Bradyrhizobium sp. WD16: one gene and its partner. The protein of the gene in region 2 interacts with the protein of the main gene of each other region in a pairwise test. Links are inferred from orthologs where the notes say so. Each region holds a gene or a part of one and is shown on either strand. Other genes may lie near its edges.

Region 1 (2,886 bases), 2.8 Mb from region 2 along the record:
AAGGCATAGGCAATTGCGAGACGCCACACTAGCATCATTATGATTCTAGTGTGGTTTTGGATCTGACGCGCGCTCGAAGAACTCGCTGCAATACTGAAACGAGCGTCAGATCCACCACACTAGTGTGGCTTAGGTCTCGCAATTGCCTACGAGAGGGTTGCCGCGAAGGCGGTAGGCAATTGCGAGACGCCACACGAGTGTCCTGTCTCCGAATTACCGCTCCATTTGCCTCACGCTCGCACGGTAATTCGGAGACATAAAGGACACTAGCAAAATCAAAGTGCTAGTGTGGCTTATGTCTCGCAATTGCCTACGAGAGGGTTGCCGCGAAGGCGGTAGGCAATTGCGAGACGCCACACTAGCCGGGAGATCTCGGCAGCAGCGCCGTGCGGACCGCTTGCGGCGCTCCTTGCGGCACTCTATCGCTCGGCATCCGGAAGGCGGCCCGCCGAGGACATTGCGCATGCTCAACGATGCCCTGACCGCCCTCGTCACCCTGCTCGTCGTGGTCGACCCGATCGGCATCGCGCCGGCCTTCCTCGCCGTCACCGACAACCAGCCGCCGCGTGTGCGCAACGCCACCGGGCTGCGCGCCGCGGCGATCGCGTCCGCCATTCTCGCCGGAACGGCGCTGGCCGGAAGCTGGTTGCTGGATCGCCTGGGCATCGGGCTGCCGGCATTCCGGATCTCCGGCGGCATCCTGCTGTTCGCCATTTCGTTCGACATGGTGCTCGGCTGGCGCCCGGCCCGCGACACCCGCCAGGCCGAGGACGCCGTGGCCGAGCACGTCCGCGATGTCGCCGCCTTCCCGCTCGCCATTCCGCTGATCGCCGGTCCCGGCGCGATCACCGCAACCCTGCTTCTCGCCGGCAAGGCGGCAACGCCGGCGGCGCTGGCATCGCTGATCGCCATCATCGCCGTGACAGGCCTGCTCTGCGCCCTCGCCTTCATGGCAGCGGTGCGGGTGTCACGCGCCATCGGCATCACCGGCAACGTCGTCCTGTCGCGCCTTTTGGGCATCGTTCTGGCCGCGCTCGCGGTCCAGTTCATTCTCGACGGCGCCCGCAGCGCCTTCGGCTGAGCAAATCTGAGGCTGAGCAAATCTGACGCGCAGCGGCGTCGCCTCCGCCCCAAAGCAGCCCAAAAGCACCCCAAAAGCAAAACGGCCGGCGCCGCTATCGACGCCGGCCGCAAAACTGCTGCGCAAGGATCAGCGGACGCAACGCCCGCCGCTGGAAAACGTCCCCGTCAGAACGGGATCTCGTCGTCCATGTCGCCGCCACCACCGCCGCCACGGCTGGGGCTGGGGTTGCCGGAGGACACCCGTCGCGGCGCCCCGGAGGACGGCCCGCTGGAACCGAAATCGCCCTCATCGGCGAAGCTACCGCCACCGCCGCCGCCACGCCCATCGAGCATGGTCAGAGTCGAATTGAAGCCCTGCAGGACCACCTCGGTCGAGTACTTCTCGACTCCGCTCTGGTCGGTCCATTTCCGTGTCTGCAGAGCGCCTTCGATGTAAACCTTCGCGCCCTTCTTGAGGTACTGCTCCGCGATTTTGCAGAGCCCCTCATTGAAGATCACGACGCGGTGCCACTCGGTCTTTTCCTTGCGCTCACCGGTGTTCTTGTCGCGCCAGGTTTCCGACGTGGCGATCCGCAGATTGGCGATCGGGCGTCCGTCCTGGGTGCGCCGGATTTCGGGGTCGGCGCCCAGATTACCGACCAGAATGACCTTGTTTACGCTTCCCGCCATCGCACTCTCCGTTCACACACCCAAATCGACACACCCAAGCCGGCTCGCGGCGGGGTTCTCCGTCCCGACCCTATAACCTGCCAGGCGCCGCTCCGGCTCGGCTGCGCGACCACCGGCGCCGCCTTATCCACACTTCCACGCCCAGCATCGCACCGCGGGGCCCATCGTTCTTATTATGTTCCGCCGCCGATGTAAACCACCAGCCAGGGCGGCATTGAAGCACCGGCAGGGTGCCTGCGCTGCCCGAAATGTGTCAAAAGATGCGCGGATTTTGCCTCCACCGGCGGAAATATGCTAAACAAATCCTAAACTTAGTCGGAGTCACTTCGTGACGAGGTGTTGCATTTGGGAGACGGCTTTTCGATCCGGATTGGACTATGGTGTTCCCAACATCGGCGCTTGCGACGATTGTTTCTTGGGATTTGCGCCGCCAGTTGCGGCGGAGATGTAAGTGGAGAGAACGATGAAGAAGATTTTGCTGGGTAGCGTGGCGCTGGTCGCGCTGGGCACGGCTTCGGCCTTTGCCGCCGACCTTCCGGCCCGTACCTACACCAAGGCTCCGGCCTATGTGCCGGCCCCGATCTACAACTGGACCGGGTTCTACATCGGTGGTCACATCGGTGGCGCCTTCAACGGCAGCGACAACATCTACGGCAGCGACGGCCGGTTCGCCGGCGGTGTGCAGGGCGGCGCTGACTATCAGTTCGCCCCGAACTGGGTGCTCGGTATCGAAGCCGAATACACCTGGGCCGCGCGCGACACCACCAACGTGCTGTTCACCGCGCCGCCTGCCTTGGTGCCGTTCACCGTTCAGGGCCGCAGCAGCGACTTCGGTTCGGTCACCGGCCGTCTCGGCTACACCTGGGGTCCGGCGCTGCTGTACGCCAAGGGCGGTCTCGCCTTCCGCGGCAACAACGACAACGTGAACGTGTTCAACACCGCCACCGGTGCGCCGCTCGCCTTCGCCGTCAGCCGCAAGGACACCGGTTACACCGTCGGTGCCGGCCTCGAGTACCTGTTCACCCCGAACTGGTCGGCCAAGGTCGAGTACCAGTACTACAACTTCGGCACCACCAACATCTCGGTGCCGGCCGCCGGCGGCGTTGTCAGCTACCGCGACGACGTCCACAGCGT
Region 2 (3,278 bases):
GGCGCAGGTCGCGGGCATAGGCTTCGAGCGTCTTGGGCGACAGCCGCCGTTCGGCGCGCAGATGGCCGAGCCAGCGGGTCATCTCGGCGACGAGATCGGCGCCGGCGCAGGGCAGCAGGACAGCCTCGGCCGACTGTTGCGCCTCCTGTTTTGGCTTTGTCCCGTGGTTCGCCATGATCCTTCCCCGCCAACGATCGCGCCATCATCGGCCGCGGCGGTTCAGCCTTGGTTAAGGCGCCTCGCCCGTGGCGTGAAAAGCTGTGCCGGGCGCCTTAACCGCGGCTGCCGATGATGTAATAGGGTCAGGATGTCTACCGCCCGAGTCGCCCCTTGACGCCACCCCGCCCAGCTTCCCGCGTCGTCGATGTCCTGGTTCCGGTGGCGCTGGACCAGACATATTCCTATCGCGTGCCGTCAGGGATGGAACTGTCGCCGGGCGACGTCGTCGCGGTGCCGCTCGGCGCCCGGGCCACCATGGCGGTGGTGTGGGCCGAGAATGCCAATCCCGATCCGCGGCTGCATAACCGCCTCAAGGATGTCGCCGACAAATACGATGTGCCGCCGCTGCGCGGCGAACTGCGCAATTTCGTCGACTGGGTCGCCAATTACACCTTGTCGGCCCGCGGCATGGTACTGCGCATGGCACTGCGCATGGGTGAGCATCTCGGCCCGGAACGCGCCCGCCTCGGCGTACGTCTCGTCGGCGAGCCGCCGCAACGATTGACCGCGGCACGGCGCCGGCTGATCGAGGTGCTGTCCGACGGATTGCTGCACGCCAAATCCGAGGCCGCGCGCGAAGCCGGCGTATCCGCGGGGGTGGTCGACGGCCTCGTCGACGAGGGCACGCTCACCGTGGAGGTGATGCCGAAACCTCCGTCGCCGCCGGCGCCGGACCCGGATTTCGCCGTTCCCGACTTCACGCCGGTCCAGCAGGCGGCGGCGGCGGCGCTGCGCGCGCTGGCCGGCGCGGATGCGTTCCAGGTCGCCCTGCTCGACGGCGTCACCGGCTCGGGCAAGACCGAGGTCTATTTCGAGGCGGTGGCGGAGACCGTGCGCCGCGGCCGCCAGGCACTGATCCTGGTGCCGGAAATCGCGCTCACCGGTCAGTTCCTCGACCGCTTCGCCGCCCGCTTCGGCGTCCGGCCGCTGGAATGGCATTCGGAACTGACGCCGCGCAACCGCGCCCGCAACTGGGCGGCGATCGCCGCCGGCGAGGCAAAGACGGTGATCGGCGCGCGCTCGGCCCTGTTCCTGCCCTATGCCGATCTCGGCCTGATCGTCGTCGACGAGGAGCACGACCAGGCCTACAAGCAGGACGACGGCGCCCATTATCACGCCCGTGACATGGCGGTGGTGCGCGGCCATATCGCCAAAATCCCGGTGGTGCTGGCCTCGGCGACGCCCTCGGTGGAGACCGAGGTCAATGCCCGCAAGGGTCGTTACAAGCGGATCGCGTTGCCGGCGCGGTTCGGCGGCCAGCACATGCCCCATATCGAGGCCATCGATCTGCGGCGCGCGGGGCCGGCGCGCGGCCGTTTCATTTCCCCGCCTCTGGCCGAGGCGGTGCGCAACGCCATCGAGCGACGCGAGCAGGCGCTGCTCTTTCTCAACCGTCGCGGTTATGCTCCGCTGACCCTGTGCCGGGCCTGCGGCCATCGCTTCTCCTGCAACATCTGCGACGCCTGGCTGGTCGATCACCGCTTTCGCCAGCGCCTCGTCTGCCATCACTGCGGCTTCTCGATGCCGCGGCCGCGGCTCTGCCCCCATTGCGGCGCCGAGGAGAGCCTCGCCGCCATCGGCCCCGGGGTCGAGCGGCTGCAGGAAGAGGCCGCGGCGTTGTTTCCGGAGGCCCGCAGCATGGTGCTGTCGAGCGACCTCATCACCTCGATCGAAGCCATGCGCGCGGAGCTCACCGAGATCGCCGAGGGCCGGGTCGATCTGATCATTGGCACCCAGCTCGTGGCCAAGGGCCATCACTTCCCGCGCCTCAATCTCGTCGGCGTCATCGACGCCGATCTCGGCCTCGGCAACGGCGACCCCCGCGCCGCCGAGCGCACCTTCCAGCTCCTCAACCAGGTGATCGGTCGCGCCGGCCGCGAGCAGGGCCGCGGCATCGGCTATCTGCAGACCCACCAGCCCGAACATCCGGTGATGAAGGCGCTGGTGGCCTGCGACCGCGAGGCCTTCTACGACAGTGAGATCGAGGCCCGCGAGCGCACCGGCTACCCGCCGTTCGGCCGCCTCGCCAGCCTGATTGTCTCGGCGGGCGATCGGCCGATCGCGGAAGGCTATGCCCGACGGCTGGCGGCGCTGGCGCCGACCGCCGAGGGAGTGCTGGTGCTGGGGCCGGCGGAAGCGCCGCTGGCGGTGATCAAGGGCCGCTACCGCTTTCGCCTGCTGGTGAAAACGACGCGCAGCTACGATCTCTCGGCCTATCTGCGGGACTGGCTGACGGACGTGCCCAAGGTCACCGGCACCCTCAAGCTCGAGGTCGATGTCGACCCCCAGAGTTTCGTCTGAGGCGGGTCGTGTCCCGTCTCGAACCGTGAGCTGCGGTGCCGCGCGGGCCGATGCCGGCACGCCCAAACGCCGGCGGCCGCCCTGATCGCACCGGGCGGATCGGGACAGCCATCAGCGCGATCGCTGGCGAGGGTGTCGCCCGACCTCGTTCGACTTCAGCTTTTCGAGTTCGGCTTCTCAGCGATGGAAGCCGCGAAGCGTTCTGGACCGAAGCTTACTGGACTTCGGCGTAGACCATGCCGACGCCGCGGCCAGTCAGTCCCACGGCGCGCGCGGCGGCGGTGGAGAGGTCCAGAACCCGGCCACGCACGAACGGGCCACGGTCATTGATGGTCACGACAACGCTACGCCCGGCATGGGTCACCTTGACGCGGGTGCCGAAGGGCAGGCTGCGGTGGGCGGCGGTCAGGGCGTTCTGGTTGAAGCGCTGGCCCGAAGCGGTCCGGGAGCCGGATTCGTTGCCGTAGAAGGAGGCCATGCCGGAGAAGCCATGGCTCAAGGAAATCGACGCGTTGGCGTTGCGCCAGTTGGAATGATGATGGTGACGGGAGCGGGCAGAGGCGGTCGAGACGCCGGCGGCGAGGACCGAAATAGCGATGGCTGCGGTCACGACCTTGCGTCCCGTCGTGGCGCGCCACGGCGCAAAGTTCACGTTTAAATTCATCAACTTGTCCCTATGTAGCGTAAATGGAAGGTATTTTTGTCTCCGTCCTGGCTATAGCCGGTCGGCTTGGATGGGCAGGACCGTGCACCGGACA

Evidence for each region.
Region 1: the proteins of DB459_RS08240 (region 2) and DB459_RS21400 interact in binary tests that used the Escherichia coli proteins (3 or more experiments, as listed by UniProt). The link is inferred for Bradyrhizobium sp. WD16 from one-to-one orthologs.

What each region holds. Positions count from the first base shown.
Region 1 is NZ_CP028908.1:4,623,985-4,626,870, reverse strand. It holds DB459_RS21400 (single-stranded DNA-binding protein), read right to left. Parts: upstream 1,753-2,886; coding sequence 1,249-1,752; downstream 1-1,248. Other genes in the region: DB459_RS21395 (outer membrane protein), read left to right, coding at 2,216-2,886; DB459_RS21405 (MarC family protein), read left to right, coding at 464-1,081. UniProt on the Escherichia coli protein: Plays an important role in DNA replication, recombination and repair. Binds to ssDNA and to an array of partner proteins to recruit them to their sites of action during DNA metabolism. Acts as a sliding platform that migrates on DNA via reptation.
Region 2 is NZ_CP028908.1:1,778,270-1,781,547, reverse strand. The notes cover bases 1-2,925. They hold DB459_RS08240 (primosomal protein N'), read left to right. Parts: upstream 1-330; coding sequence 331-2,520; downstream 2,521-2,925. Other genes in these bases: DB459_RS08235 (septal ring lytic transglycosylase RlpA family protein), read right to left, coding at 2,735-2,925; DB459_RS08245 (tyrosine recombinase XerC), read right to left, coding at 1-82. Outside these bases: more of DB459_RS08235, read right to left, coding at 2,926-3,184.